3 regions of the Sedimenticola sp. genome follow, and region 3 is predicted to be linked to each of the others. Evidence: predicted binding sites of a transcription regulator. Region 3 holds the regulator's gene; each other region holds the start of a gene.
What was found. Region 3 encodes FliA, which starts transcription of late flagellar genes. Its sites were predicted from a motif close to GCTAAAGTTNNNNNNNNNNCNGCCGATA; they were not measured.
Positions count from the first base shown of each region.

Region 1 (10,222 bases), on a different contig from region 3:
CCGGCGACGATATTAAGTACGGTCGACTTACCGCAGCCGGAGTGACCGATCAGCGAGATAAACTCGCCCTTCTCCACCTTGAGCGAGACATCGTCAAGGACATTCAGCGGACCATTATCGGTATCAAAAGTGATGCAGATATTTTCCAGACTCAGATAATTGCTCATGCTATTACTCCTTATCGTAGAACCGCATTGCGATCCCAGGTGGCCCACCGCTGCAACAGCAGCATGCTGCGATCCAATATAAAGCCGAGACAACCGATCACCAGGACCGCCACCATGATACGAGCCAAAGAGTTGGAACTGCCGTTTTGGAATTCGTCCCAGACAAATTTGCCGAGCCCCGGATTTTGCGCCAACATCTCGGCGGCGATCAGTACCATCCAGCCGATACCCAGCGACAGACGCAGGCCGGCAAACATCATCGGTACCGACGACGGCAGCACGATCTTCACCGTCTTGGTGAACCATCCCAGGCGCAGCACCCGGCTGACGTTGATCAGATCCCGATCGATCGACGAAACGCCGACCGTGGTATTGATAATGGTGGGCCAGATACAACAGAGTGTGACGGTAATAGCCGAGGTAATGAACGCCTTGTCGAACATCGGTTCATCACTGATATAGACCGCACTCACCACCATGGTCACGATCGGCAGCCACGCCAGTGGCGACACCGGCTTGAACAGCTGGATGACCGGGTTGATCGCCTGGTAAAGCGTGGCACTCATACCGCAGATAATGCCGATGGGGATGGCAATCAACGAAGCGATCAGGAAACCGGTCGCCACGGTCAACAGGCTGGTGGCAATCTGGTCCAGAAAGGTCGGTTTGCCGGTATAGGGACGAACCTTGATCTCCTCATCCGGGTTCTTCGCCAGTTTGGCCTGGTTGCGTTTCTCCTGGCGCTGGTAAAAAGCCACCTCCTTCTGACGTTCGGCCTGATGCTCCTTGTAGAGTTGTACGCCCTGCTCCCAGACCTGTACCGGCCCCGGCAACTGTCCCAGTGAAGTGGTCACCGAAGCAGCTCCGGCACTCCACAACACCAGAAACAGTGCCAGAGCGGCAAGTGGAATCATCAGCGCTTTAAAAAAGGCAGACGTTGCCTTAGCCATCCGCTCGCCGCCGAAAAAGGCAAACGGTGACTGCCGCTCCTTGGACTCAATACTTTTACCGGGATTGATCATCGTTGTGCTCATGATAGTTGTCCTGCGTTATCCGTTTGGCACTCCCCCTCCGGCTGGCGGAGGGGGAGGTGGCGATCAGATTTTGTCAGCACCCTTGAGCCCGATCTTGAACTGTTCAAGATAGGCGTTCGGCTGTTTTCCGTTATAGGTGATACCGTCAATGAAATGCGTCTGCGGTGCGCGGAAACCCTCTTCCTTGGAGAAGTCGGGGAACTCGCTGGCAGCGATCTTACCTTCGGCGATCAACTCTTTGGCCGCTATCTGGTAGATATCCGGTCGATAGACCTTTTTCGCGATATCCATGTACCAGCTATCCGGCTTCTGCTCGCTGATCTGTCCCCAACGACGCATCTGGGTCAGATACCAGATCGCATCGGAGTAGTAGGGATAGGTAGCGTTGTAACGGAAGAAGACGTTAAAGTCTGGCACCTCGCGTTTATCACCCTTCTCGTACTCAAAGGTCCCGGTCATAGAGTTGGCGATCACCTCATAATCGGCACCTACATAATTGGATTGTGAAAGGATTTTTACCGCTTCGGGGCGATTGGCGTTGCTGTTGTCATCCAACCACTTGGCGGCGCGGATCATCGCCTTCACCACCCGGATATGGGTATTGGGATTGGCATCCGCCCAGCTCTTGGAAACACCGAACACCTTTTCAGGATTATCCTTCCAGATCTCGTAATCGGTAACCACCGGTACGCCAATTCCCTTGAACACCGCCTGCTGGTTCCACGGTTCGCCGACGCAATAACCGTAGATAGTCCCGGCTTCCATGGTGGACGGCATCTGTGGTGGTGGCGTCACCGACAGCAATGCATCGGCCTGCAGGGTACCGCTGGTATCGCCCTTGGCCGGTGCGTAGTAACCGGGGTTGATACCGCCGGCCGCCAGCCAATAACGCAACTCATAGTTATGGGTTGATACCGGGAACACCATGCCCATCTTGAATGGCTTGCCCTGGTCCTTATATTTCTCTACTACCGGCTTCAGGGCGTCCGCCTTGATCGGGTGTACCGGTTTGCCGTTTTTATGCGGCACATAGGGTTTCATCTGTTCCCAGATATCATTGGAAACGGTGATGCCGTTGCCGTTCAGGTCCATGGAAAAGGCGGTGATAACATGCGCCTGGGTACCGAATCCGATGGTGGCACCAAGCGGTTGCCCGGCCAGCATATGCGCCCCGTCCAGTTCACCGTCGATCACCCGATCCAGCAACACCTTCCAGTTGGCCTGCGCTTCCAGCGTTACATAGAGCCCTTCATCTTCGAAGTACCCCTTTTCATAGGCGATTGCCAACGGCGCCATATCCGTCAGCTTGATAAAGCCGAACTTGAGATCTTCCTTTTCAGGTGGGCCCACTTCAGCCGAAGCACTACCTGTCGTAGCCAGGATAGCTCCGGCAACAATCCCGGCACAGAGCAGCGTCGATCGCACGGCGCGGCGATACCCCGGCTGTGATGCCGCCGATTGGTTTACCAAGGAATCATACCGTTGAGGGTACTTTTTCATCTTTTAACTCTCCTAATGACCAGAAAATAAAAAAGCGCCCATCACGGCGGGACAGAACCCCGCTGCGATGGACGCCTTTGTCCGTCGTGGCAGACCGCCGTTGGCCTACCGCTTAATGTCTATTGAAACCACCCACGTGGCGTTTCAAACTGGTTAATCCTCACTACAGCAAACTGCGGGCCAACTTTTTACAAATGGGCAAGAAAGTACGATTAGTGCTGGAAAATCCGGCCCCTATCCCTTTTTTCATCCATCTATTCCACCCGATTTGCACAATTCCGGTGCCTGCTCGACGAATCCGCCCAGGGAGTGTGCAGATCATTGAAACAGCTCCGACATATCAATGACCCGCTCCGCCACGTCGACCAGACGACGATTTTGATCCATCGCCATTTTCTGCAATGAGCGGTAAGCTTGCTCCTCTGACCAGCCCCGTTTATTCATCAACAGACCTTTCGCCCGATCCACGATTTTGCGTTCCCGCAACAAGCTACGGGTGCGATCCAGCTCATCACGCAAAGTTTGATAAACCCTGAACCGTGCAATCGCCACATCCAGTATCGAAGCCAGGCGCGCCGCATCGAAGCCATCCACCACATAGGCGTGCACACCGGCATCCACCGCGGCAGCGGCCGTTTCGCTATCGCCCTGATCGGCAAACATCACCACCGGACGCGGTATACGACGACTGATCTGGCTGATCTGCTCCAGCATCGACTGATCCGGCTGATAGACGTCCAACACCAGCAAGTCCGGTTGCAGGGTCTCGACCTGCGTCTCCAACTGTTCAGTCAGAGGCTCGGTTGCCAACACAACATGACCGTTCTCCTGCAACGCCAAAGTGAGACGCTCCGCCTGCCCGGCACGGGCATTGATCACCAATACTCGTTGACTCATCACACCCGCTCCAAACCGGGCAAGCGATTCAAACCGCCCACCACTTCAGGCATTGAAGATCGTTTGAAATCTGACACGGTCCTCTCCCAATCATTTACTGCGATAACCGGACTATGCAGTCCCTGTGCCAACTCTAGAAAACTGGCAACAGCGGCAGACAGGCCGGCCTGGAACGGTGCAGAGGAAGGAAGAGAGGGAACAGAGAGAGCACACCGCCGGCACGGATAAAACCGACGACAGAAAATAGAAATCGTTACAACCGCCGACCAAACGGTTAGTCAACTATACGGCACCGGATTCAATCCAGTTGCTGACTCCCCCTACCCGCCTCATATTGCGGCAATTGATCGCATATATGATCCCATCCCGCCTTGGAGCCGACGAAGATATGGGCGTCCGGTGTCAGCTTTGGGTCATCCACCAAGGTGCCCAGGGTAAATTCGACGTATTCCCCCGTATCCTTGGGCGGTGCAAAGGTCAGGCTGGAGCCACAATTGGCGCAGAAACGACGCACTGTTCCGTTTTCCGCACGATAACTCTTAAGTAGATCCTCCCCTTCCAGCCAATGAAACGATGCTGATTTTGCTTCGCCAAAGGTGGCAAAAGCCGCGCCATGAAACTTTCTGCACATCGAGCAATGGCAGTGGGCCATCCTGGGTTCGATAGCATCCACTTGGTACTTCACGCCACCACAGAGGCACTGGCCGCGAAGGGGGGGTTGTATGGGGTTACTCATTCACTTCTCCGATTTTAGCGATACGTGACGGCTAATCGCTGTCCTTCAATGCCGCCAGCTTTTGATCATACGCTTCCCGGCTTAGATCTCCCCTTTCCAGTCGCTGCTTAAGGGATTTTTCCAACAGTTCACGTTTTACCGGGTTGCGCCCCTTCAAACGGGCCCAGTTGATGGCCAAAACAATGCCACCCACGGCGCTACCCCAGAAAATCAGCATAGCCCAGAATCCAAACTCTGAAGTTTCCATCGATCTTATCCAGTTAAGTGATGGGTGATCTGGAGCCCCCCTGTCAATAGGCGACCCTCACACCCAAGATTGACTCTCACCCTGTGCCAATCGGACACACAAACTAACATCCGCCCACCGACAGGGTTTCTGTAAAAAATTATAAATCAACAAGTTACTCTTCTTCCTTCACCGATCCAAATAGCTATTTGGGCGCCCATCAAGATGCAAATCCTGCTGTCGCCTACCCACGCCCAATGTATCTTTATATTCTTTTTTACTAAATAATACAGTAAGTTACTCAGGCATTTAGAGATGGATTAATTGCTATTTGTTTGCTAGCCTTGCTCAAGTTTTTATGCAAAACGCCCCTAAACAGAACATTGGACTTGGATTTATGGTATCTGCCTGATGAAGACTCTGTTTCGTTATCTCCTGATTGGCTTGGCGGCGCCCGCCCTTTTGTCCGGCTGTGCCACCCATAAAATCAAGACCCAAACGGTACAGCAGAAAACCCAGGTCAATAAGAGCCGCGGCACACTCACCAAAAGTGAACTGGCCCAGATCAACCGCCAATGGAACCTGTTTGTTACGTACAAACCGGACAGCCTGCAGGATCATTGGCAATCCCCCACAGAGACGGTCAAGCTTCGAACCGGCGATTGCGAGGATATCAGCATTGCCAAGATGCTGGACCCGGCGATTCGTAAATCCATCCCGGAAGATCAGCTGAGGCTCAGTTATGTCCACACGCCGCAAGGGGTGCCCCACATGGTGCTGATTATCGGCCAGGGTGACAACGCGCTGGTGCTGGACAATCTGTTCGATGAAATCAAGACCCTGGCGGAATCGGGTTACCACCCGGTCTACCAGTTGGATGCTGCCGGGCGTGTCTACCAGAACGACCATTTCCTTGAGTCTCATCCGAAATTTGAAAAGTTCGAGTTAATCCTTTCTGAATTGAAACTCAGCGCCGCGTATTAATGCGGACCGGTGAAACCGGTCTTTAACAACGCCCCCTTTTTTACCCCATCGCAAAAAATGTAGAAAATTAACAAAATAGTTGATTAATTCACCATTTAGGACAAGCTTGTCACTTATAATTGTTCTTGAAATTGCTGTCTCACGTTCAAGGATGCGATGAAAATTTTCATACCCCATGTCCCCGCTGCCGCAAAGCGCCAGGAACTGCTCTCCCTGGTTCAGGATGCCGTGCAACCCAAATGGTTTCTCCCTTTCAGCAAAGGCGGCACCGTTGCCAAGTGCAACCTGATTCGAATTCTCGATATGGATACCGGCAGCGTCGAATATCACGGTTTAGTCGAGGTCTATCCGGAGCAAACGGCGGAAAAAGCGATCCGCTCACTGGCTGGAAAACAGCTGAACGACTACCGGCTCAGCGCCAGAAAATGGGTCGACCGCACCCTGATGGTGGCGGGCAGGAAAAATCTCCCGGACGGACAGATCGCCTGCAAGCGGCGGCGTAATCTGGAGATATCCATTAGTTGATACCCGCTTCGGAGGCGTAACCTGGGCCAATTCAACCGGCTCCACTTCTACCTAGCATCGCGGTTCCGGCTGTTCATCCAGTAGGTGGCACTACAGACTCGGCAAATGATCAACCGGTTGGTAGTCACCGGTTTTGGCTGCACTCACGGGGTTTCGACATCGCCTGCTCACCCCGCCGCTTTTGTGGCCCATCTCTCACCAAACCGCTCAGTCCACATCGAGGCAACAAGTCGTCAAACCTGGCGGCTAATTCATCCGGATTTAATATTTCCGGGTCAAGATCAGGCAAGCAGGCCACATCCAGGCCAACGCTAATCGGATTGATGTCTGCCTGCAGACTCGAAGCAGTCTATTGCTAGAAATGTCCCGGTAGTCGGGCATAGTAATTGTCACGGTAGGGAGTTGACAGGATTTGCACAGCGCGTGACAGGCAGCGGACCAACAGGATTGACATCTTAATATCCTACCATTATCGTCGGTTATTAGTCGCCCACACACCGTGGGCATTTTTTAGCCTCAGGAAGTTGAGATGAACGTTACCATTATCAGCGGAAGCCATCGCACCCCGTCCCAGAGTATGAAGGTGGCCCGGCACATCCAGCAGGTATTGCAGGATTCGGACTATTGCGAGAGTGCGGAAATCTTCAGTCTGGCCGGCAACCCTCTCCCGCTATGGGATCAGCGTGTCTGGGAGGATGACCCGGAATGGAACGAAATCTTAAAACCGATGCGCACCCTGTTTGGCAGCAGCGACGCCTTTGTCGTGGTTTCGCCGGAATGGCACGGCCAGGTCCCGGCCGGATTGAAAAACCTGTTCCTACTCTGTAGTAAAAACGAAGTGGGACACAAACCGGCGTTGATCGTAACCGTCTCAGCCGGTGATGGCGGAGCTTATCCGGTGGCCGAGCTACGTATGAGTAGTTATAAAAACAATCGTCTCTGCTATATCCCGGAACAAGTTATCGTGCGTCATGTGGAGTCGGTTCTCAACGACGATCCCGAGAAAAACAATCCGAGCTTCGACGGTTATTTCAGAGAGCGTATCGCCTGGGCGCTGGCACTACTCGGCCAATATGGATCAGCGCTAAAGACGGTACGTGACAGCGGCATCGCGCTGCACAAAAAATTTGGCAATGGTATGTAATCAAACATCCAGACCGAGGAATCAAACCATGAACAGTCCGGACAAAGCGGCTGTCGCTCACTATCTGCAACAACTGCAACAGCAGATCTGCGATGCCTTTGAACAGTGCGACGGTGCGGCGCGTTTCAACACCGATGAATGGAGCCGCAATGCCCGACACGGCTTGGGGGGTGGAGGCATCACCCGCGTAATCACCGATGGCCATATAATCGAACAGGGAGGTGTCAATTTCTCTCATGTAGTAGGTGAAAGCCTACCGCCATCCGCCACCGCCCATCGACCGGAACTGGCCGGACGGGCATTCGAGGCGATGGGATTATCCCTGGTCATCCACCCATGGAATCCCTACGTCCCCACCTCCCACGCCAATGTGCGCTTTTTTATTGCCGAGCGGGAAGATGAAGACCCAATTTGGTGGTTTGGCGGTGGCTTCGACCTAACCCCCTATTACGGCAATGATGAGGATTGCCGACACTGGCACCGCACCGCGCACGCCGCCTGCAAACCATTCGGTGCGGACACCTACGAACGCTTCAAGCAGTGGTGTGACGATTACTTTTATCTGCGCCATAGGGATGAACCCCGCGGCATCGGCGGGCTGTTTTTCGACGACCTGAACGAGTGGGGATTTGATGACTGTTTCCGCTTTATGCGGAGTGTGGGTGACCACTACCTGCCCGCTTACCTACCCATTGTGGAACGCCGTAAAGCGCAAGAGTACGGTGAGCGGCAACGCGACTTTCAGTTGTACCGACGCGGTCGCTACGTAGAGTTCAATCTGGTTTTCGATCGGGGCACCCTGTTCGGATTACAGAGCGGAGGGAGAACCGAATCCATCTTGATGTCACTGCCACCACTGGTAAAGTGGCGCTATGACTGGCGACCTGAAGCGGGATCGGAAGAGGCGCAGTTGTATGAGCAATACCTGAAACCGAAAAGCTGGCTGGCAGAGCCAGCTGACGCAGATTGAGGACGTATATGGATAAGCAGTTTTGGCATGATCGCTGGGCACAAAACCAGATCGGTTTCCATCAGCAAGAGGTGAACAGTTATCTGCAGCAGTACTGGCCACGGCTGCAATTGGCGCACGGCTCCAGCGTATTTGTGCCGCTGTGCGGGAAGAGCCGCGATATGCTCTGGCTGCTGGAACAAGGCTATAAGGTGTTGGGGGTTGAGATCAGCCCTATTGCCGTAGCCGATTTTTTTAAAGAGAACCAGCTACAACCCGAAGTGACCGTTGCCAATGGCCTCGAACGCTGGAGCTGTGATGAACTGGTCATTTTTTGCGGCGACCTCTTTTCCCTAACGGCTGATGATGTGGCAAACTGCCGCGCCATTTATGACCGTGCCGCCCTCATCGCCATGCCCCCGGCCATGCGGCCGATCTATGTGGAAACATTGCAAACACTCTTTCCCGCCCCACTTCCAACCTTGCTGGTCACGATGACGTATCCGCAACAGGAGATGGATGGTCCACCCTTCTCGGTGCAGGAAGCGGAGGTGCAGCGTCACTATGCCGACCGCTATCGAATCAAGACCATCCTAAACCGCGATATTCTTGCCGACAATCCCCGCTTCCAAAACAGGGGCGTGACGGCCATGTCTGAACAGGTCTATCTGCTGCAGCCTCAACCCAGATAATAAACCGTTGTCATCCCGCTCAGCAGGATGACAACGAATAAAAGAGTTATCCGGCTGCCTCTTTCCGGATACCCGGTCTTCGCCCAAGATTTGGGGACCTCCGGGTTAACAGATATTCAGCAGATAATCATCCAACTCTGTGTTGATGCGATGCCGTTCCACTGTTGTAAACATCCCCGGCCGCTCCCGCTCCTGCTTGGATGCGCAATGAATGCAGTGCACACTACCCGGCACCGCTTTCAGACGTGCTCGGGGTATAGCCGTATCGCAGGTGACGCAATAACGATCCGCTCCACAAAGCGACGCTTCCTGGGCCACCTTATGTTCACGGATGCGCATCACCGAGATGAGCACCTGATCCTCAATAAACTTGTCCGCCATATCTGCAATATCCATCACTCTCTCCATTTTTCCCTGCGGGAATCACTCCCCGATATAACGCTTGCGTTTGGAAGCCTTCACCTTGTCCAGATCAACCAAAATCAGGCCATCCACACAATCGGCAAACTGGGGATCGACACCAAACGCCAGAAACTGCACGCCCCCCTCTTCACACAACTCCGTATACTGTTTATAGAGCGTGGGAACGGTCAGATTGAAAAGGGATAACTGATGCTTCAGCTCCTGAAAATCCCCCTTCGCATCCTCTCCCGAAAAGATCTGTTTACACTCATCCAGCGCGCCCTGGTTTATCCGATAGGGATTGTAAGACTCCGCCAACCCCCGTCTTGATCCATAGTAGTGGCTGAAGTAATACACAATCATGTCACGGGCAGGAACCGGATAGCGCGAACTGATACTGACCGGTCCAAACAGGTAGCGCACATTCGGATGATGTCTGACATAAGCACCCAACCCTTGCCAGAGATAATCCAGTGCACGCGATCCCCAGAATGCCGGCTGGACAAAGCTACGACCCAACTCCAACCCCTGCGTGCAGAATGCCGTGAACGCCGGATCCAGTTTGAACAGACTGGCACTGTAAAGCCCCTCCAGACCACGGCCATCCACAATAGACGCCGCATCGCCGAACCGGTAGGCCCCGGCGATTTCCAGTTGTGTGTCATCCCAGAGCACCAGGTGTTGGTAATATTGGTCATAGTTGTCCACATCCCGCCGCTGTCCGGTCCCCTCACCCACCTTGCGGAAACTCAACTCGCGTAGCCGACCGATCTCGCGGATGAAACTGGAGTCCGTTTTCCAGTCGGAAAGTATGATCTGCTTATCGTCGGTGGTCGTTCCCAGCAACTCCGCCTCACGTAACTCGGCACGCAGTGACTGTCGTGATTCCGGATGGGCGATACTTTTTTCCGTAGCGAATATACCGTTGCGTCGCTGACCGATACGATACAGATGCTTACGCAACAT
Region 1 is NZ_JBNKFS010000029.1:4,706-14,927, reverse strand. Features, by position in the region: gene ACQY5R_RS16455 (ABC transporter ATP-binding protein) at 1-167, opposite strand, end outside; gene ACQY5R_RS16450 (ABC transporter permease) at 179-1,201, opposite strand; gene ACQY5R_RS16445 (CmpA/NrtA family ABC transporter substrate-binding protein) at 1,265-2,701, opposite strand; gene ACQY5R_RS16440 (ANTAR domain-containing response regulator) at 3,020-3,598, opposite strand; gene ACQY5R_RS16435 (GFA family protein) at 3,897-4,334, opposite strand; gene ACQY5R_RS16430 (hypothetical protein) at 4,366-4,581, opposite strand; gene ACQY5R_RS16425 (transglutaminase-like cysteine peptidase) at 4,972-5,544, shown strand; gene ACQY5R_RS16420 (hypothetical protein) at 5,701-6,069, shown strand; gene ACQY5R_RS16415 (NADPH-dependent FMN reductase) at 6,599-7,213, shown strand; gene hemF (oxygen-dependent coproporphyrinogen oxidase) at 7,242-8,183, shown strand; gene ACQY5R_RS16405 (thiopurine S-methyltransferase) at 8,192-8,854, shown strand; gene ACQY5R_RS16400 (TraR/DksA C4-type zinc finger protein) at 8,960-9,250, opposite strand; gene ACQY5R_RS16395 (GNAT family N-acyltransferase) at 9,278-10,222, opposite strand, start outside.
Region 1: a site for FliA is predicted at 4,907-4,934, ahead of ACQY5R_RS16425 (transglutaminase-like cysteine peptidase). Genes of this name have one in related genera too.

Region 2 (10,222 bases), on a different contig from region 3:
TGACAGTCCGGAGCGGGCATTCATGGAGAAGACGTCGGCGGCCATTATGGTGTTGTTGGGCTTTCTGATCCTGATGAATGTGATTGCCGTAATTCTTCGTAAACGTTTTGAACGCCGTTGGTAGCCGATGCGGCCGTTGGGATAACTATCCGTTGACCCGTTGAACAGACAGAGTAGATAGCTGAATGCAGAATAGGAGTGATCAAATGCTAAGTGTAACCTCAGATACCATGGGTGCCGTCACCGTCCCGGCGGGTGTGATTACCGCCGGATTCAGCCCGGTTGTCGATGATGCGCGGGCGATCCGTGGCACAGTGGGGGATATTAGCGCCGCCGACCCGCGTATGACCGCGCGCCATGTCAACGTCTATTACGGCGATAAGCTGGCGATCAATAACGTCAGCCTGGATATCGGCAAAAACGAAGTGATCGCCATGATCGGTCCGTCCGGTTGCGGCAAGTCGACCTTCCTGCGTTGCCTGAATCGGATGAACGATACCATCGATATCTGCCGGGTTGAGGGTGAAATCAAACTGGATGACCAGGACATCTATGACAGCAGTCTGGACGTGGTGCCCCTGCGTGCCCAGGTCGGCATGGTGTTTCAGAAGCCCAATCCATTTCCGAAATCGATCTATGACAACGTGGCCTACGGCCCGCGTATCCATGGATTGACCAGTAGCAAAAGTGAACTGGATGAGATTGTCGAGCAATCGCTGTTGAAAGCGGGACTATGGGATGAGGTGAAGGATCGCCTGGAAGAGGTCGGTACCGGTCTGTCAGGCGGCCAGCAGCAGCGTCTCTGTATCGCCCGCACCATCGCCGTGGCGCCGGAAGTCATCCTTATGGATGAGCCCTGCTCGGCGCTCGATCCCATTGCGACCGCGCGGGTGGAAGAGTTGATCGATGAATTGCGGGAGCAGTACACCATTGCCATCGTTACCCACTCCATGCAGCAGGCGGCACGTGTCTCGCAACGTACCGCGTATTTTCATCTGGGCGAATTGGTCGAGGTGGGCAAGACCGATGATATTTTCACCAATCCCCGTCATCGCCTGACGGAAGATTATATTACTGGAAGGTTCGGGTAAGGTATGAATGAGATGACCGACGGCCATATCGTCAGCAGTTATAACAAGGATCTCAACCATCTGCACCAGCTGGTGATCCAGATCAAAGATCTGGCCTGTAAGCAGGTGCAGGAAGCGGTACAGTCGCTGGAGGATGAAAACGTTGAGTTAGCCAGCGCGGTGATCGTCAGCGATCGTGAGATCGATGCCCTGGATATCAAAGCGGATGAAGAGATTATCCGTCTGATAGCGAAGCGACAGCCAATGGCCCGCGATCTGCGTGAGATCATGACGGTAGCGAAAATCGTGGGAGATCTGGAGCGCATCGGCGATCAGGCACGCCGCTTGGCGCGCCTGACCATCCGTTTTTATGACGGGGATGTGCCGCCTCCCAATAGTCACCTGCTGGATGATTTGAGTAAGATGGGGGCGTTCGTCAATCTGATGGTCGAGGATGCGGTGGCCGCTTTTGACGATCTGGATCTGAATTTGGCGCTGGATGTGATTCGTCGTGACGATGTGGTGTCGGATGATTTCCGTTCGGCGTTGCGGCGCCTTTCCACCTTTATTATGGAAGACTCACGCAGCGTCGGCCATATGGTGGATGTGGTGCTGGGGCTGCGCGCCCTGGAGCGTATCGGTGGGCACGCCAAGAATATTGGGCGTTATGTGGTCTTCCTGGTCAAGGGGAAAGATGTCCGCCACAAAACCATTGAAGCGGTAGAAGCTGAAATCACCTCCACACTGAAATAATCCTGCCTCGGCTTGGGGTATTACGATTTCCCCACTCTCCTCCGTCTGGCTCGGTCAGTTTTTACTGGCATAGCGGTTCAATGCCGTTACACTTGGGTTGAACAGTCCTATCCAGCGGAGGAGAGAACCTTGAACAACGCAATACGTATCCACCAATATGGCGGCCCCGAAGTCCTGAACCTGGAACCGGTCGAGATCGGTGCGCCAGCGGCCGGTGAAGTTCGGGTTCGGCATACTGCCATCGGCCTTAACTTCATCGATGTCTACCAACGCACCGGACTCTATCCGCTGGGCGATTTCCCCCAAACTTTGGGCATGGAAGCGGCGGGCGTGATTGAGACAGTCGGTTCTGACGTAGCCGATTTTGCGGTGGGCGATAGGGTGGCCTATGCCATGTCGTTGGGCGCTTACTGCAATGAGCGGCTGATGGGCGTGGAGAAACTGGTCAAGTTACCGGATGGGATCGAGGACCGGACGGCCGCCGCCATGATGCTGCAGGGCATGACTGCGCGCTATCTGCTGAAAAGTTCCTACCCGGTGCAGGCTGGCGACAGTATCCTGGTAATGGCCGCCGCGGGCGGTGTCGGCACCCTGCTGTGTCAATGGGCCCGACATCTGGGGGTGACGGTAATCGGCTGTGTGGGCAGCCCTGAGAAGGCACAGTTGGCGCAGCAGAACGGCTGCCATCACACCATTCTCTATAAAGAGGAGGATGTAGCGGCCCGGGTGCGTGAAATCACCGGTGGGGAAGGGGTCGCGGCGGCGTATGATTCGGTCGGGCAAGCGACCCTGATGGCGTCGCTGGATTCGCTGCGTCCCACCGGTACCTTCGTCAGCTATGGAAACGCCTCCGGTCCCATCAGCGATTTCAATGTCGGTGTGCTGGCGCAGAAAGGCTCGCTCTATCTGCAGCGCCCCACGTTGGCTACCTATATCCGCAATCGGGAATTGTTGAATCAGTGTGCCGGTGACTTGTTTGACGTGGTGCAGTCCGGAGCCGTTAAAGTGCGGATCGGCCAGACTTACCCGTTGGCAGAAGTTGCCCAGGCGCACCGAGATCTGGAAGCGAGAAAAACCACCGGTGCGACGGTACTATTGCCGTAGCGCCCATGCTTCCGCCGGATGGCGGATAGCTTGGCTCCTGTGCGGCGGTAGGGTCAGGATAGGCACAAGGGTCAGCCCCGACGGATAGGACGGTGGATTCAACGTCGGGACAACCCCCCTGTGGTTGCCCGGTTGGTGTACGCTGATGCCGGCGCCCATCCTCATGATTTCGGTAGGCTACGGCGCAGTATCAGGTATCCTAGCAAGCCGGACGCCAATGAGCCGACAATAATACCGAGACGGTCATCGAAGATGAGATTGATATCGGTCTCTTCAAACGCCAGCGAGCCGATAAACAGACTCATGGTGAAGCCGATGCCGCAGAGCGCCGCGGTCCCGTAAAGCGACAGCCAGGAGATCCCCTGAGGCAGGCGCGTCAGACTCATCTTGATCGCCAACCAGCAAAAGCCGAACACCCCCAACTGTTTGCCGATGAACAGACCCAGCGCGATACCGACCGGTACCGGATGTAGCATCTGTGCAAGGCCGATACCGGAGAAATTGATGCCGGCATTGGCGAAAGCGAAGATCGGTAGAATCCAGAATGCCACCACGGAATGCAGATCATGCTCCATCTCCTTAAGCGGAGAGTGTTGCGGATGACTTTTTGATTTCATGGGGATAAACATGGCGAGTATCACGCCGGCCAAGGTGGCGTGTACACCGGATTTCAACATCGCCGCCCACATAACCACGCCGACCAGCAGATACAAGCTCTTTGATTCCACCTGACGTCTGTTAAACAGCAGCAGTAGAGGAATGCAGCAGGCTACCACCAGCAGTGAAAACAGGGATATTTTAGCCGTATAGAAGAGGGCGATGATCAGGATGGCGCCGATGTCATCGAAGATCGCCAGTGACGTCAGAAAAATCTTGATCGAGTTGGGAACGCGTGATCCGAGCAGTGTCAGTACCCCCAGCGCAAAGGCGATATCGGTTGCGGCCGGTATCGCCCAGCCTGATCGGGTGACGTCGTCACCCAGGTTGAAGAAGGTGTAGATGGCCGCGGGTATGGCCATACCGCCGAGGGCGCCGATGCCCGGCAGGATAATGTTGCGCCGATCGGCCAGTTCGCCATCAATCAGCTCGCGCTTCAACTCCAGTCCCACAAGGAAAAAGAAGACCGCCATTAAGCCGTCGTTGATCCACAACAGTAGTGGTTTGGCGATTTCAAATGCGCCGATGCGGATGGCCACAGGCGTATCAAGGATGAGTGAATAATAGGTTTGCAGTGGGGTATTGGCGCAAAGCATCGCGAAAACGGCTGCACACATGAGGATGATGCCACTGGCAGATTCGAGTTTAAAGAATCCGGAGATGAAGGTTTCTTGTGGTTGACTCATACATTACCTGTTATTTGCTGCCAATCCTTGAAGGTCCATTGTTCAGTAAACTGTATCGCAATGACACCGGTTATTCAGCTTACGACAATTTTTTACACAATTCCGCATCGCCTTCATTCAGGAGCGGTGCCTGGCCTGTTGAGTGGGAGGGTGTGTCGATAGACACGGGTCACGGGGCTGTCAGAAACAGCGCTCGTGACCCGTTGTGAGTGGATAAGGGGTCGAGGTTATGCCGTTTTTCTGGAAAACAGCTTTTTGATCAGTACGCCGGCACCCACCAGAATAATGACGCCGAACTTCTTTAGAAATATCAATCCTGCTGCCAGCAAGCCTGTTTTGGCGATCACTTTCCCCGCGACCAGTGCGCCAATGCCGTAGGCGGCCACTTTATCCAGGCTGGGATCGAAATCGCTGTAACGGGAGCCGGTATCAAAATTGGCCATGGTCAGTACCGAACCCAGTTGGGATTCAATCATTTCCCGCTGGTCCATGCCGGCGATGAAGTTGAGTACCAGTACGCCCTTTCTACCGAGTATCCGTATGTTGTAATTTAGGGTGTGGAGCGCTTCGTCGCCGAATTTCAGTTCCTTTGCCCAGTGCAGCTTGTGTGATGATTTGTCATAGTAGGGTGTGGCGGCCCAGCCGATCAGCTCGATGGATTCATAGCCTTGTCTGATACGCGCCTTATTCTCTTCCCGGGTTGATTCCTGCATCTGTTGCAACAGTTCTTGGTAGTCGATATTGTCCGCATCCTCATCGGAGACATAGCCATCCTCTTCGTAGCTGATGGTTACGGCCCAGGAGTCGCCATCAAAGGGTGACGAAGCCGAGGGCAGGAGCATGCCGAGTGTCTCCTTGCCGGCGCCGGGTGGGTTGTTCCACACATCCACCAGAATTTTTTCTGCATCGTCGGGATTTAAATAATAGAAATCGTCAGGGACCTGTAGGCTAGCCACTTTGTTGGGGAGTTGGATATTTCCCTGCTTTCTGTCCAACGATTGCCAGAGATTCTTTGCCCAACTCAGATATTGTTCCTGCTCTGCCGACAGTGTCTCTTCCTTACTGAAAGCGGTACCGGTGAATAAAATCAACAGACAGGAAAGGGCGATGGTGATGGCTCGCATGGGTCACTCCTTGACGAGGTCGGGATTGATGGGATGGGGATAGATTCTGCTTTATTCTCTGTTACCCATCCAGATTGTTTAACTGTACGGTGGTATGGCCGCGGTAATGGCGGTTGCACCTACTTGTCTCAGGTTATCAAAGATCGCTTGTTTAAAATAGGGTATTTATCCGTCAGCTTTCCCGAGGGCGGCGCTTCTGTTTTCTTGCCGCACGTTTGGCGGCTTTTTCGGCTTGAATGCGAGCGGTCTCTGCGTATTCCCGCTCCATCATTTCCGGTGTCTCCAGCGTAATGCGGCCCAGGTGGCCGGCGCGCAGTTCGGTAAGCAGCAGCTTGCTGGCCTTTTCCATGTCAATCTGGCCACCGCCACGCAGGCAGCCGCGCTTTCTGCCAATCTGTTCCAGCAGCTCTTGTTCGGTCTCCGGAAGCGGCTCGAGTCGGTAGCGGTTTTTCAAGTTGTCGGGATAGGCGGCGAGCAGATATTCGGCGGCAAAATGGGCAACGTCATCATTTTGCATGGCGGTCTCCTTGATGGCGCCGGTAGCGGCAAGCCGATAGCCGCTGTTGCGATTCTCGATATTAGGCCAAAGTACCCCCGGGGTATCTGAAAGGGTGATGCCATCACCCAGGTTGATACGCTGCTGTGCCTTGGTGATGGCCGGTTCGTTGCCGGTCTTGGCGATGATACGGTTTGCCAGGATATTGATCAGGGTGGATTTTCCGACATTCGGGATGCCCACAATCATGGCATGAATCCCCTTCAGACTCTTTGCCTTGGCCGGAAACAGGCGTCGGCAGAGTTCCGGGATCTGCTTCAGGGTGGTTGGCTGTTGGCAACTGATGGCCAGGCTTTTCACACCCTGTTCCTGCTCCAGATAGTGTTGCCAGCGTTCCGTCTGAACCGGATCAGCCAGGTCGCTCTTGTTCAGTACCTTGATGCAGGGTTTATCGCCGCGCAGGGTGGAGAGCATCGGATTGGTGCTGCTGGATGGGATGCGTGCGTCCAGGACCTCGATGATGACATCGACATGGGGCAGCGTCTCTCTGATCTGCTTGCTGGCCTTGTGCATGTGGCCCGGATACCACTGAATCTGCATGTTGGTTACCTGTTGCCGTGAGTGCGAACTTTTTCAGACACGCTTTGGCGGGGCAGTATACCGGAGTTTGGCAGCGAAGGTGGATGGTCCATTGGCTGGGCGGGATTAAGCGGGGTGATGTGGGAGCGTCATTCGGGGCTAGGGCATCGACCGCCGCCACAGGCTCTAGCCCCACTTTGTGGGGCGATTGCTAACAAAACCTGACACTTCGATGCGCCGGTTTTCTCCGTCAATCAATCGCGCTCCAACAGTCGTTCCGGAGTGAAGCCGAGAATAAATGCACCCCAGTGCTTGCCGTTGATATAGAGCGGCAACGACAGGTCGTTCAAGACTTCGCCGGTGTCGCGAATATAGGTTTGTAGCAGGAACGGTTCGGTATTGGCCGCACGGCGGACTTCGGCACGGTTGTTGTTGTAGATCTTAAGGTGGCGGCTGTTAGGGTTATCGATTTCGAAGTTGCCGGTCATCGGTTTGGAAAGGTGGCTGTGATGTGCCGGCAGGTATCCGTTTTTATCTACCGGTACCGCATAAATGAATTCCGGTCGCGCCTTGATATAACTATCGATCATCGGCTGTATGATCTTTTCGTAAGCCGATACGTAAGGCACTGTATATTTCTGTGGGTTGGTATTTGGGACAGGTTGGTAGTTGGTGTCAAACAGGTTGACGCCGCTGCCGGCCAACTCATTGAGCGCCTGCTGGATCTGGTTGGCCCAGTCCCGGGCGGTCAGGATCATGTTCTCGAATCCGCCGCGACCGATGATGAAGCGTGACAGCAGCTCCTGGGTTTGCTCGGTAGCGACTTCCAGCTCATCGGAATAGGTCTGCGATTCATCCATGTCGGCCTTGATGCTCTTACTCAGCTCGGCGATTTCACTGACGTTGCGATGGGACTCCTTGTTGGTAATGGAGAGTTCTTCGATAGCGGCGCTGATCTCGATGAGCTGGGAGTTGACAGAATCGAAATCGCTGACCATCTTGCGGAATTGGGAAGCGGTGTCGCCGATCACCGTCTGGGTATTGCTGGTGTAGCTCTGGATCTCCTGGGTGCCCTTTTTGGTGCTCTCCACCAGTTGCGACATTTCACTGATATTTTTACTGATTTCGCCGGTAGCACTGTTGACCTTGTGTGACAGGTTACGGACTTCATCCGCCACCACGGCAAACCCGCGTCCATTTTCACCGGCCCGTGCCGCTTCGATGGCGGCGTTCAGCGCCAGCAGGTTGGTCTGGTCGGAGAACTCTTGCACCATGGTGAGTATGGTGCGGATATTTTCCGAATTTTTGCTTAGCAGGTTGACGGTGTCATTGAATCCGTCCAGCAATTTGCCGACAGCCGCTACTTGCTCCGTCACGGTATTCAGGCGCTCCGATGAGGCATTGGCCTCTTCGAGGTTGGCGCTATTCTGTTCTGAGATGGTGTTGGTGTGACGGGCTATTTCATCGATGGCACGGGTCGCTTCGCTGCTGGATTGGAAGACCTGGGTCGCGTTCACTTCCTGCTGATCCACCCGGGCATGGGCGGAGTGGATCATCTTGTCCAACTTGGTGGAGCCCAGTGCGACACTGACGGTACGACGTCGGGTTTTGTCGATAATATTGCGCAGATTTTCGGCAAACTGGTTGTAGCTGTTTGCCATCTCGGCAATTTCATCCTGTGTGGTGATCGGCAGGGTGGCCGATATATCGCCGTCCTTTTCAGTGATGCCGCGCAGGATATCGGTAATACCCTGTATCGGGTGCAGAAACAGGTGACGCATATAGAACATGATGCCGATGGAGGCGATCACACTCAGTAGGGTGACGGCGCCAATCATCATCAGGTGGTTATCGAGTTGCAACATGAGCTGTTTGGTGGTGGCGGCATCCGGCGTTCCACGCTCGAGCAGGGATCGGCTGCTTTGAATGTGGCTGTACACCAACCCGGCTGTGAGGAGTTGAAACAGCAGCAGGAACCCCACATTACCGACGATCTTACGGGTGAGTGTGAAGAAAAAACTCTTTTCGATCTGGGTATATAGGCTCATGGTTTGTCTCTGACTTGTTATAGTAATTCGGTTCTTTCCTAGTCCTGGCCCCGCATTGCTAAACAGCTTCCTTAACAAGAGGCCGTCCGTATACGCTTCCCGCTACCGACCCTCTGCGCCTCATGTTCATTGAGGTTGTCGGGCGCATGAACTAATACTTTAATTGATGCGACCATTAAACCAATCTTTCGGTTTGGGATCGACTGATGGAATTGTCCATGAGAGTGGTGCGCCTGCTAGGGAGATTTTAGCCGGTATATCCGGCTTGATTGACTATACTTTAGACCTAAGAGGTACAGTTCTGGGAAAAAAGAAGAATGGTGGTCATCTCGGTCCCCATTGATCCGCGTGACCCAGTTGCTTGTGCACGTTAAAAAGCCCGACACAATGGCACGGCATGGCATGAATGATCCTTTCCACAGTCTCCAGCTTGATCCGGGTTCCCGCGCCCTGGGTGTGGCGCTAGGCGAGCGGGATCGCTATACCCACTATCACTCCCGTCGGGTGGCCGGTATTTCACGGCTGATCGGCTTGGCCTGCGACCTGGGGCTGGCCGAGCTTGCCGCACTGGAACTGAGCGCGTTTTTTCACGATATCGGAAAAATAGGCATCCCGGATCATATCCTGCTAAAGCCGGATGGTTTTACTGAAGAGGAGATGGCGGTGATGAAGCATCATCCCGTCAAAGGAGAGGGGATTGTCAAGGAGCTTGGGCTGGAGGACGGTGATTTGGTGGCGCGTGTGGTGCGGCACCACCATGAGCATTTTGATGGAGGGGGTTATCCGGACGGGCTTCAGGGCGAGGCGATACCGGTACTCTCCCGTATCATTTCCGTGGCTGACAGTTATGACGCCATGACCAAGACCCGCCCGTATCATGATGCCCGCCCCAAGACGGAGGCGCTGGATATCATGTTTAGCGAAGCGGGATCAAAGTTGGATCCCTATCTGGTGCACAAGATTCAACATTTGGCTGAAGTTGGGTAGCGGTATTATTGATCGCGTAGGGCGATACGGTTGCGGCCGGCCGCCTTCGCCTCATAGAGCGCTTCATCGGCCAATCGCAGCAAGGTGGTGATGGTATCCGCGGGTAAACGCTTTTCATCCGTTGTGGCGACGCCGATGGTTACGCGTAGCTGAAAGGGTTTGCCCTGTTTCGGTATCGGGTTGGTACAAACTGCCTCCTTAAGGCGTGTCGCCGTGAGCAGTGCGGTTTCTGTGTCGCAGTCGGGCAGCAGAATAACAAACTCATCCCCGCCAAAACGCGCAATGATATCGGTACGACGCAGGCCCAACCGACACACAGAGACCAGATGGCAGAGTGCGGCGTCACCAGCAGAGTGACCGTGGCTGTCGTTGATCTCCTTGAAGTGGTCGACGTCTATCATCATCAGTGCGACCGGTGAACGGTTACGCTGGGCACGGGAGAGTTCCCGTTCGGCCAGTTGGAAGAAGTGACGCCGGTTGGCGACCCCGGTAAGGGCGTCTGTCGTGGCCATCTCCTCCATCTGCGCCAGTGATTCGTTGAGCCGGTCATCTGCCCAGATAAAACGCTTTCCGACCAGGAGTCGGGCGCGGAGCTCAGCCGGACTGGCCGGTTTGGTTAAGAAATCGTGGGCTCCCTGTTCAAGCGCGTAGACCAGGGAGGCTTCATCTGTTTTGCTGGTGAGCAGAATGGTGTAGATGAGCGGACCGTCTGTTCGAT
Region 2 is NZ_JBNKFS010000005.1:127,683-137,904, forward strand. Features, by position in the region: gene pstA (phosphate ABC transporter permease PstA) at 1-124, shown strand, start outside; gene pstB (phosphate ABC transporter ATP-binding protein PstB) at 231-1,091, shown strand; gene phoU (phosphate signaling complex protein PhoU) at 1,095-1,823, shown strand; gene ACQY5R_RS05055 (quinone oxidoreductase family protein) at 1,953-2,927, shown strand; gene nhaA (Na+/H+ antiporter NhaA) at 3,089-4,270, opposite strand; gene ACQY5R_RS05065 (DUF2167 domain-containing protein) at 4,498-5,394, opposite strand; gene ylqF (ribosome biogenesis GTPase YlqF) at 5,567-6,490, opposite strand; gene ACQY5R_RS05075 (methyl-accepting chemotaxis protein) at 6,724-8,517, opposite strand; gene ACQY5R_RS05080 (HD-GYP domain-containing protein) at 8,920-9,504, shown strand; gene ACQY5R_RS05085 (GGDEF domain-containing response regulator) at 9,510-10,222, opposite strand, start outside.
Region 2: a site for FliA is predicted at 8,654-8,681, ahead of ACQY5R_RS05075 (methyl-accepting chemotaxis protein). Genes of this name have one in related genera too.

Region 3 (10,222 bases):
ATGCCCCTCCACATTAATCATATTGGGCAACGGTTTGACGATCAGAATCACCTTGCGCAAGGCTTTGAGCGCCTCTCGCGAAAGTCGGGCGCTGCCGCTATCGAAGAGCATACTGCTCTTCATCTCGACCTCTATCCCCCTATCCGTGTGGGTCACATTAACTAGCCCTTGATCGGCATACTCAAGGAGCGACTTGGACAGCGAGTCCTGGACTGCATCCAGTGTCCGGATCTCGACAATGGAATCGCCACCCTGCTTTTCGGACATCGGGTCTGAACTCAGTTCTTGGGGACGGCTCTGCTCCGGAATAACCGGATCACCCATCTGCGGCTCAAGGGTACGCACTTCCTCACCGACCTGGATGGGATCCTTGCTGCGTACCGGGGCAACAAAAGCTTCCGTCAGGGTATTGGACAACACCCGATACTTACCGTCGTTGACCGACGAAATGGAGTACATCACGACAAAAAAAGCGAACAGCAGGGTAATAAAATCGGCATAGGAGACCAACCACCGTTCGTGGTTGTCATGCTCCTCATGCCGTCTTCTGCGCGCCATCAGATAATGTATCCCTGAAGTTTGGATTCAATATTGCGCGGGTTTTCCCCTTCGGCAATGGATACGATACCTTCCACCACCATTTCCCGATAATGTGTCCGGGTCAGCGCCAACGCCCTCAGTTTGTTGCCAAACGGAAGGAGAAACAGGTTTGCCAGTCCGACACCATAAATTGTAGCCACAAATGCCGTGGCGATACCGCTACCCAGCTTGCCGGGGTCCGCTAGATTCTGCATGACATGAATCAGGCCCATGACAGCACCGATAATACCGATCGTAGGCGAGTATCCGCCCATACCCTCAAAGACCCTGGCCGCCTGCAAATCATGGTGCTCACGGGTCTCTATCTCCACTTCCAGAATATTGCGGATAACTTCCGGCTCACTGCCGTCTACCAACAGTTGCATACCTTTGCGAATAAACAGATCCGGTTCCTTTTCCGCTATCTCTTCCAGTCCGAGCAAGCCCTCTTTTCTGGCGATATTGCTCCAATCCACCAGTTTTTTGATGGTGGGATTCAACTGTTGCCTGGGTGGTTTGAAGACACTTCCCGCCGAACGCAGGGCATGCAAAAACACCGACATCGGCGTCTGCAGCATGATGGCACCCACGGTGCCGCCAAACACAATCACCAACGCCGGCCCGTTAGCCAGCGCCCCTACCTCGCCGCCTTCCAGCGCATTCCCTCCCAGGATTGCGCCAAAGGCGATAATGACACCGACTATGCTCAGATAATCCACATCACACCGCCTTGATCAGATTGGGGCCGATATCCGCCAGGGCTAGTACACGATCGGATAGCCCTGCCTTTTCTACCGCCTGAGGCATTCCGTATACCACACAGCTCTCCTCGCTTTGCGACCAAATAGTCGAACCTCCCTCCTTGAGTGCACGTGCCGCCTGTTTTCCATCCGCCCCCATTCCGGTCAAAATAATGGCCAACACTTCACGTGGCATCAAACGGGCGGCTGATCCGAAACTCACATCCACACATGGACGATAGGTCTGATCCGAAGTGCTCTCCTTGATTCTGATGACAGCCCCCTCTCCGCGGCGTTCCAGAATCATCTGTTTGCCACCCGGCGCAAGAAAGGCGTGTCCCGGACGCAGCAGATCACCATCAACCGCCTCTTTGACGCTAACGGCACACTGGGTATCGAGCCGCTCCGCATAGGCCGGGGTAAAACTGGCCGGCATATGCACAACAATGATTATCGGCAAGGGGAAATCGCTGGGCAGTGCAGCGAGCAACGTTTGAATAGCCACCGGCCCACCCGTGGATGCCCCAATAGCCACCAGTTTGTAACTTCCGCGATGGACCGGAGCAACTGCCCTGGGCTCGACAGGCTTGACGGACGGTTGGGGTCGTATAATGGTACCGAGCCGACGCGTGACGCCGCGCGTTCCGATTGCCAACACCCGCCGGACCAGCAGTTTCGATGCTTCTTGACCCGTTGAACTATCGAACTGCTTGGGCAGGAAATCCACCGCACCCGCTTCTAGCGCATCCAGCGTCGCCTTGGCCCCTTCGTGGGTTAATGACGAAAACATCAGGATCGGCGTCGGATTTTCCGCCACAATACGTTTTACCGCACTGATGCCATCGAGTACCGGCATCTCCACGTCCATGGTGATCACATCCGGCTTCAGCCGCCGGGCTTCCCGTATTGCGCTCTGTCCATCACCGGCAAAACCGACCACTTCTATCGCCGGATCCGTGCCCAGAATAGAGGCTATCCTTCTGCGGAAGAAGGCCGAATCATCAACGATCAGTACACGCACCCGGGAGGCAATCATGGGTGCGCATCTCGCTGATTACCTGGAGTTGGCAGGAGACGATTAAAACTTACCGCAACCACCTCTCGCGAATTGGATTGGCGATCAGCGACGGGCATATTTTCTCATCAGCCCCGGGATATCAAGGATCAGGGCTATATTACCGTCACCCGTAATCGTCGCCCCTGCCATGCCGTCCAAGCCCTGCAACAGAGCGCCTAGAGGTTTAATAACCACCTCTTCCTGGCCGATCAGATGATCCACCACCAATCCGACCTGGGTATTGCCCACCGTCACGACGACAACGTGACCGACCGATTCACGGTTCTCCCGCGAACTGTTCGGCACCAACCACTTATGCAGGTAGAAAAGCGGTAACGCCCGCTCACGAACCATGATGGTTAACTGTCCATCCACTACATTGGTACGGCGCAGATCCAAATTAAATATTTCCACCACACTCGCCAACGGCAAGGCAAACGGCTGCGTACCTAAAACCACCATCAAGGTTGGTAGAATGGCCAGTGTCAGCGGCAGTTTAATGGTGATCAAACTCCCTTTTCCGTACTCGGAGTCAATCTCAACCTGGCCATTCATCTGGGCGATGCGGGTCTTCACCACGTCCATGCCGACCCCGCGTCCCGAAACATCGGAGATCTCTGTCTTGGTCGAGAACCCGGCCGCGAATATCAGGTTATAGCAATCTTTATCATCCAGACGCGCCGCGGCCTCTTCATCCATCATGCCCTTCTCAACCGCCTTGCGACGCAGCACATCGGGATCCATGCCTTTACCGTCATCAGCGATCGTCAGCAGGATATGGTCGCCAGCCTGAGCCGCTGAAAGTACCACCTTGCCTTTACGGGGCTTGCCGGCCGCTTCCCGCTCATCCGGACTTTCGATGCCATGATCCACCGCGTTACGCACCAGGTGCACCATGGGATCGGAGAGCGCCTCGACCAGATTTTTATCCAGGTCGGTCTCTTCACCGTGCAGTTCAAGATCGATCTCCTTCTTGAGACTGCGTGCCAAATCCCTCACCACCCGGGGAAAACGGCCAAATACCTTTTTCACCGGTTGCATGCGGGTCTTCATCACCGAGTTCTGCAGATCCGAAGTCACCACATCCAGATTGGCTACCGCCGTGGCTACCTCTTCGTCTCCAAGCTTGGCCTTGAGCGTTTCCAGACGATTGCGCACCAACACCAGTTCGCCGACCATATTCATGATCTCATCCAACCTGGCGGTATCAACACGGATAGTGGTTTCTGCCGTAGCCGGAGGGGCCTTGCGGGCTTGTCCGGCGTCGTTTTTTTCTGGGGCCTTTGCTTTTTCAGGGGCAGATCGCTGTATAGTCGGCTTCGGCTTTTCCGACGGTTTTGAGGCCGGTTTAGCTGGCTTGGCGGCAGCACTTGACTTGGCGCTCGGAGCTTCCGCCACGCCATTGATCGCGCCGAACTGACCCTTGCCATGCAATTCATCGAGCAGGGCGTCGAACTCTTCTTCCGTTATCTCATCGGAGTCTGCCGTCGCGGCAGCGGCGACCTGGGGGACAGGCGATTTGGCCCTGGCGGCGGCCGCCTTCTCTTCAGCCGCCGTCGGCACCCCCTTAAACTGCCCCTTTCCATGCAATTGATCCAGGAGGTTTTCAAACTCTTCCTCAGTGATGTCATCACCGCCAGCGGGAGCCGCCTCAGTTACCGGCTCCGCTTTCACCGGGTCGGCTTGAGCGGGAACGCCGCCGTGCTTGCCGGTTCCGTGAAGCTGGTCCAGCAGCTTTTCAAACTCCTCTTCGGTAATATCATCGCCGCCAAGCGCCGGGTCGACAGGCGATCCTGCTGCCTCAACCACCTGGGCAGGTTCGGGGTCTGATTCGGGTTCGGGCTCAGATTCGGCTGCGGATGTAACAGTAGGAACCTCATCCGCTACTTCACTTTCAGGAACAGCCAATTGGTGGAGCGTTTCAATCAATACCGGGTCAGCGTCATCCGGCTCTTCACCCGATTGCACCTTGGCAAACATCTCATTAACAACGTCGAGCACCTGGAGCACGGCGTCCATCAGGACCGCATCTACCCGACGCTGCCCCTGGCGCAAAAGATTAAATACGTCCTCTGCGCGGTGGCAAACCGTTACCAGCGGGTCAATACTCAGAAAACCTGCGCCGCCCTTGATGGTATGGAAGCCACGAAAAACCGCATTCAAGAGATCATAATCGTCGGGGCGTTGTTCTAGATCCACCAACTGTTCATTCAGTTGCTCAAGGATTTCCCCGGCCTCAACCAGGAAGTCCTGCAGGATCTCGTCATCCATATCAATGGCCATGCTTCGACACCTCTAAAAGCCCAAACTGGATAGCAGGTCATCCACATCATCCTGTCCATTGACCGTATTGCCCTGATCAATGCCGGGAATAACGGGTCCTTCCAGTTTCTTTGCATCTTTTTGTTTTTCTGGCAATTTTGAGCCGGATATCCGAACCAGCTGTACCAGCTTGTCTTCAACATCGTGTACCAGGGTGATCACTTGCCGGATAATTTGTCCGGTCAGGTCCTGGAAGTCCTGAGCCATCAACACATCGGTCAAATGACTATGCAACTGCTTCGACCTTTCCGTTGTCAAGGTCAGAAAACTACCCAAATCCTTACTCAACTCCCGAAAATCATCGACCGACAGCTCCCGATTGCAGAAGCGTTCCCATTGCGCTGAAATTGCCAGTGCCTTTTTGCCCAGGTCATCCGCCAGCGGTAACCCTGCTTCTACGGCTCCCAAGGTTTTATTGGCGGATTTTTCAGTCATGCTGATTACGTAGGTCAATCGTTCACTGGCATCCGGAATATCTATTTGTGCCATCTCATTGATGCGGGGATCCAACAGAAACTCATTGATCGCCTCATGCAGCTCCCGTGTGAGCCGCCCTACCTCAACAAACAGTTTGCTCTCAACACCTTCCGAGAGCATGGCGCTAATATGCGTCGCCTCTTCCTCGTTGCCTGCCTCAAGCTGTTCAACCAGTTGTCTTGCCAGCATCAGACGTTCATCACTATCCATACAGTTCTCCAGACGGATTTGTCATGCTGACGCTTAGCTGCCTACACGTTCAAAAATCTTGCTTATCTTCTCTTCCAGAGTTACGGCGGTGAACGGTTTCACCACATATCCATTGACACCTGCCTGTGCCGCCTCAATGATCTGTTCGCGCTTTGACTCAGCCGTTACCATCAACACCGGCAATTTCACCAGATTCGGATCCGCACGCACCGCCTTCAGCAGATCAATACCGGTCATACCCGGCATATTCCAGTCCGTTACCAGGAAATCAAAGTTACCTGACTGCAACATGGGCAAAGCGGTATTACCATCGTCTGCTTCCTGAGTGTTGGTAAACCCCAGGTCCCGAAGCAGATTCTTAATAATCCGTCGCATTGTGGAAAAATCGTCCACAATGAGAATCTTCATGTTTTTATTCAAGGCAACCTCCAAACTCGATGCCGTTATGCGTTTTCATAAACCGATCAGAACTCATCTGTATCGGATAACCAATCTGCCAGGCGGGCGCGTAGTCGCAACGTCGCCTGGCTATGTATCTGGCACACCCTGGACTCACTGACGCCAAGAACCTGGCCAATCTCTCTCAAGTTCATCTCTTCGTCGTAATAGAGTGCGATAACCAATCTCTCTCTTTCCGGCAAACCGGCGATAGCCTCTGCCAGGGCCTTCTTAAAGGCGTCTTTCTGCATGCCGTCAAACAGCCCCGCCGACTCGCTGTCGTTGCCGTCGTAGGGGAGCTCGCCCACCGCCTGCAGCTCTTCAATACTAAAGATCCGGCAGCCCGCCGCATCCTGCAGAATGCGATGATACTGAACTAAATTCATATCCAGTATCTCTGCCACTTCTACATCCCGTGCATCCCGCCCCTGTTCATTCTCTATGGATCGCATGGCATCCGCGACCATTCTGGCTTTCCGATGTACTGACCGGGGAGTCCAATCGCTACGCCGAATCTCATCCAGCATGGCTCCCCGTATGCGAATCCCTGCATAAGTTTCGAAGCTGGCCCCCTGGCTGGGATCGTAATTTCTGCTTGCCTCAAGCAAACCGATCATCCCTGCCTGTATCAGATCATCCGCCTGAACATTGGGTGGCAGACGGTTCATCAGATGATAAGCAATACGCTTGACCAGTGGCGCATGCCGGTTCACCAAGGTGTCGGCATCCATCTCCTGAATCGCGGTATAGCTCGCTAATCCGTTCACCGGCCTATCTCCCCGCTCTGACTTGTGTATTGAATCAGCCGTTCCACGAAGAACTGCAGGTGCCCGCTAGCACCGTCCGGTACAGGCCAGTTATCGGCCTTTTGCGCCAGATTCTTGAATATTTTTGCGATATGGCTACGCGGGTTGGCTTGAACCACGGGTTTTTGTGATTTCACGGCCTTTCTGAGATTTTCGTCGTAAGGAATGCTGCCCATGTAGGTAAGCATAACATCCAGGTACTGGTCTGTGACACGGCACATCTTGTTATAAAGATTGCGCCCCTCTTCAGCCGTGCGGGTCATGTTCGCCAGAATACGGAACCGATCCAGCCCATACTCCCTGTTGAGCAGCTTGATCATGGCGTAAGCATCCGTGATTGATGCCGGTTCATCGCAAACCACCACGATTAACTCCTGCGCCGCTCGACTAAAGCTGACCACAGTATCGGAGATACCCGCCGCCGTGTCGATAATCAACACATCCAGATCGCCGCCCACATCACTGAAGGCGCGGATCAGACCGGCATGCTCAGCGGCACTCAATTCGGCCATCTGCTGCACACCCGATGCCCCGGGCACCACCCGAATGCCGGCCGGCCCCTGCAATACGACCTCTTCCAGAGAGCGTTCACCACTTAACACATGGGACAGGTCGTACTGCGGATGCAGACCCAATACCACATCGATATTGGCGAGCCCAAGGTCGGCATCGAGCAACATCACTCGACGCCCCATCTCCGCCATGGCAACGGCCAGGTTTACCGAAATATTGGTCTTACCGACTCCGCCTTTACCTCCCGTGACCGCGATTACCCGTACCGGTGTAGGCTGTACCATGCGTCTTAATCCTGCTGCTTGATCAGTTATTGGGTCAACCATGAGCATTTGCTCTCGCACCTCCGAGCGCCAGGGCCAGGTATTCGTCGGAATACTCCGCGCCCCCATTGCTACATGCCACGGCCTTGCTGACCAGCGTATGCGAACGAGCCAAATGGAGGTCTTCGGGTACCTTCTGACCGTCAGCAAAAAAGGCCAAGGGTAGCGCCTTGTGTATCAACGCTGAAAGCGCACCACCCAGTGAACCGGCCTCATCCACTTTCGTCAAAATACAGGCCTCGGGTTTGGCCGCACCAAACGCGCTGATCGCCTGTTCCATGGAGGAGTAATCGGTGGCGGCAGAGAGGGTCAGGAAGCTGCGCACACCCTGACCGGCCACATCCAGCAGTGCCAGCTGTTCACTCAGCCTGACGTCACGCTGGCTCATACCGGCCGTATCGATCAATATCAACCGTTTACCGGTCAATCCGTTCAGCGCCACAGCCAACTCTTCGCGAGTGCCAGCTGATCGTACCGGGACATCCAGGATCCTGGCATAGGTATTTAACTGCTCCTGGGCGCCGATGCGGTAATTGTCTGTGGAGATCAACGCCACTTGACGGGTGCCGTAACGCAGGGCAAAACGGGCGGCCAGCTTAGCCACTGTCGTGGTCTTGCCCACACCGGTAGGACCAATTAGCGCAAACACTCCGCCCTGTTCCAGCAGATCATCACCGACGGTTTGGATCTGGTTGGCAAGATAATAGAGTGCCTTTCTCCAAGCCTGGTCAGCTGTCTCTACGTCGGTGACGCTTTCAACCAGCTCACCGCAGATATCGGGACTGATGGAGAGTCCCATCAGTTTGCGGAAAAGGTCACGCGTCTCCGGCTTGTGGTGTCCCATCTCCCGCCAGCTTAATCCGGAAAGCTCATTTTCCATCATACGACGAAGTGCCCGCATCTCCTGACGCATTTCAACCAGGACCGGATCCTGACTCCACTCCACCTTGGGAATTACCTGCTCCTTCAATGCAGCCACAGAAGCTACAGGTGGGGTGGATGCGGCAGCGGGAGCACTTTTCCGCTCCTGGCGGGTCGATTTGACCGGCTCCAGCGTGGGTTTCGTATGGATTTCCGGCGAGGGGATAAAGGCGGCGGCATCATAATCAATAGCCGCCACCAGCTCGACACCACCATCGACCTTTTTGTTGGAGAGAATGACCGCATCGGAGCCCAGCGCCTCGCGAACCTGTCGCAATGCCTGCCTGATATCCGATGCAAAAAAGCGTTTAATCTTCATACCTAGCTTTCCCTGCAGCCAGCTACACGATCAAACGGCTCTTTAACTCGCCATTTTCAAATGATCGACCGTTTAGCGATGGCTGCCTTATGTGTCTGCATTGGGCCTGCCCACCGTGGCAACCACTTTGATCTTGCGGTTGTCCGGTATTTCGTTATACGAGAGTACGCTCATGCCCGGCACGCTGTGCTTGACGAAACGCGCCATCCACATGCGAATGGGCGCCGCGACCAGAAGAATACTCTCTTGTCCTGCTGTTTCCTGTTGGCTGGCGGTTTCGACCAGCGCTTTCTGTAACTGTTCGGCCAGACCGGGTTCGAACCCGACGCCCCCCTCTTGGGTAGGCTGAATCGTTTGCTGCAATATCTGTTCCAATCCAGGATCCAACACCACAACAGGAATTTCTTCAACAGGACCAACAAGTTGCTGAACAATCGAACGAGAGAGTGCGACCCGGGTTTTGGCGGTCAGAGCGCCGAGGTCTTGACTCTGGGTACCGTATTCCGCCAATGTTTCGGCAATCGTGCGGATATCGCGGATCGGCACGCCCTCCGAAAGCAGGTTCTGCAGTATCTTCAGCAGTTGCCCCAATGTCAGAACCGACGGCACCAGATCTTCCACCAATTTCGGCGCACTGCGGCCAAGCACTTCCATCAACTGCTGCACCTCTTCATGCCCAATCAACTCATGGGCATGCGACTGCAATATCTCACTCAGGTGGGTCGCCACAACCGTGCTGGCATCGACGACGGTATAACCCAGGGTCTGTGCCTGATCCCGCTGTGAGGCGTCGATCCAGACCGCTTCCAGACCAAAGGCCGGATCGGTGGTGGTTACGCCCTGCAACGTCCCGAACACTCTGCCCGGATTAATCGCCAGTTCCCGGTCCGGGTAGATCTCGGCTTCACCGATGGTGACGCCGTTTAGCGATATACGGTATCCACCGGGGCTGAGGTCTAGGTTATCCCGAATATGTACCGGCTGGATCAGAAAGCCCAACTCCTGGGATAACTTCTTGCGCACGCCCTTGATACGGTTCATCAACTGCCCGCCTTGATTCTTGTCCACTAACGGGATGAGGCGGTATCCCACCTCCAGACCGATAATGTCGACCGGCTGTACATCTTCCCAGGTTAGCTCTTTCTGTTCGGGTAATGGCGGTGGCTCCGGCATGGTCTCCACCGTCGCCGCCACTTGCTCGCGTTGCTGACGCTGCACTATCCACCAGGCACCGCCTCCTGCCAGCGCAGCCAGGGTCAGAAAAGCAAAATTTGGCATACCGGGGATAATACCCATCAGACCCAATACCACCGCGGTAATGGTCAGCGCTTTGGGATTGGTGAACAGTTGGGTGATGATCTGCCCACCCATGTCCTCTTTTGAGGAGGCCACCCGGGTAACAATGATGGCCGCCGAAGTGGAGAGCAGCAGCGACGGAATCTGCGCCACCAGTCCGTCACCGATCGTCAGCAACGCATAAAAACGCAGCGCCGTCGACAGATCCAAGTCATGCTGCA
Region 3 is NZ_JBNKFS010000001.1:20,891-31,112, forward strand. Features, by position in the region: gene motD (flagellar motor protein MotD) at 1-558, opposite strand, end outside; gene ACQY5R_RS00135 (flagellar motor protein) at 558-1,298, opposite strand; gene ACQY5R_RS00140 (protein-glutamate methylesterase/protein-glutamine glutaminase) at 1,300-2,355, opposite strand; gene ACQY5R_RS00145 (chemotaxis protein CheA) at 2,440-4,659, opposite strand; gene ACQY5R_RS00150 (protein phosphatase CheZ) at 4,672-5,385, opposite strand; gene cheY (chemotaxis response regulator CheY) at 5,419-5,793, opposite strand; gene ACQY5R_RS00160 (RNA polymerase sigma factor FliA) at 5,850-6,590, opposite strand; gene ACQY5R_RS00165 (MinD/ParA family protein) at 6,587-7,426, opposite strand; gene flhF (flagellar biosynthesis protein FlhF) at 7,461-8,705, opposite strand; gene flhA (flagellar biosynthesis protein FlhA) at 8,793-10,222, opposite strand, start outside.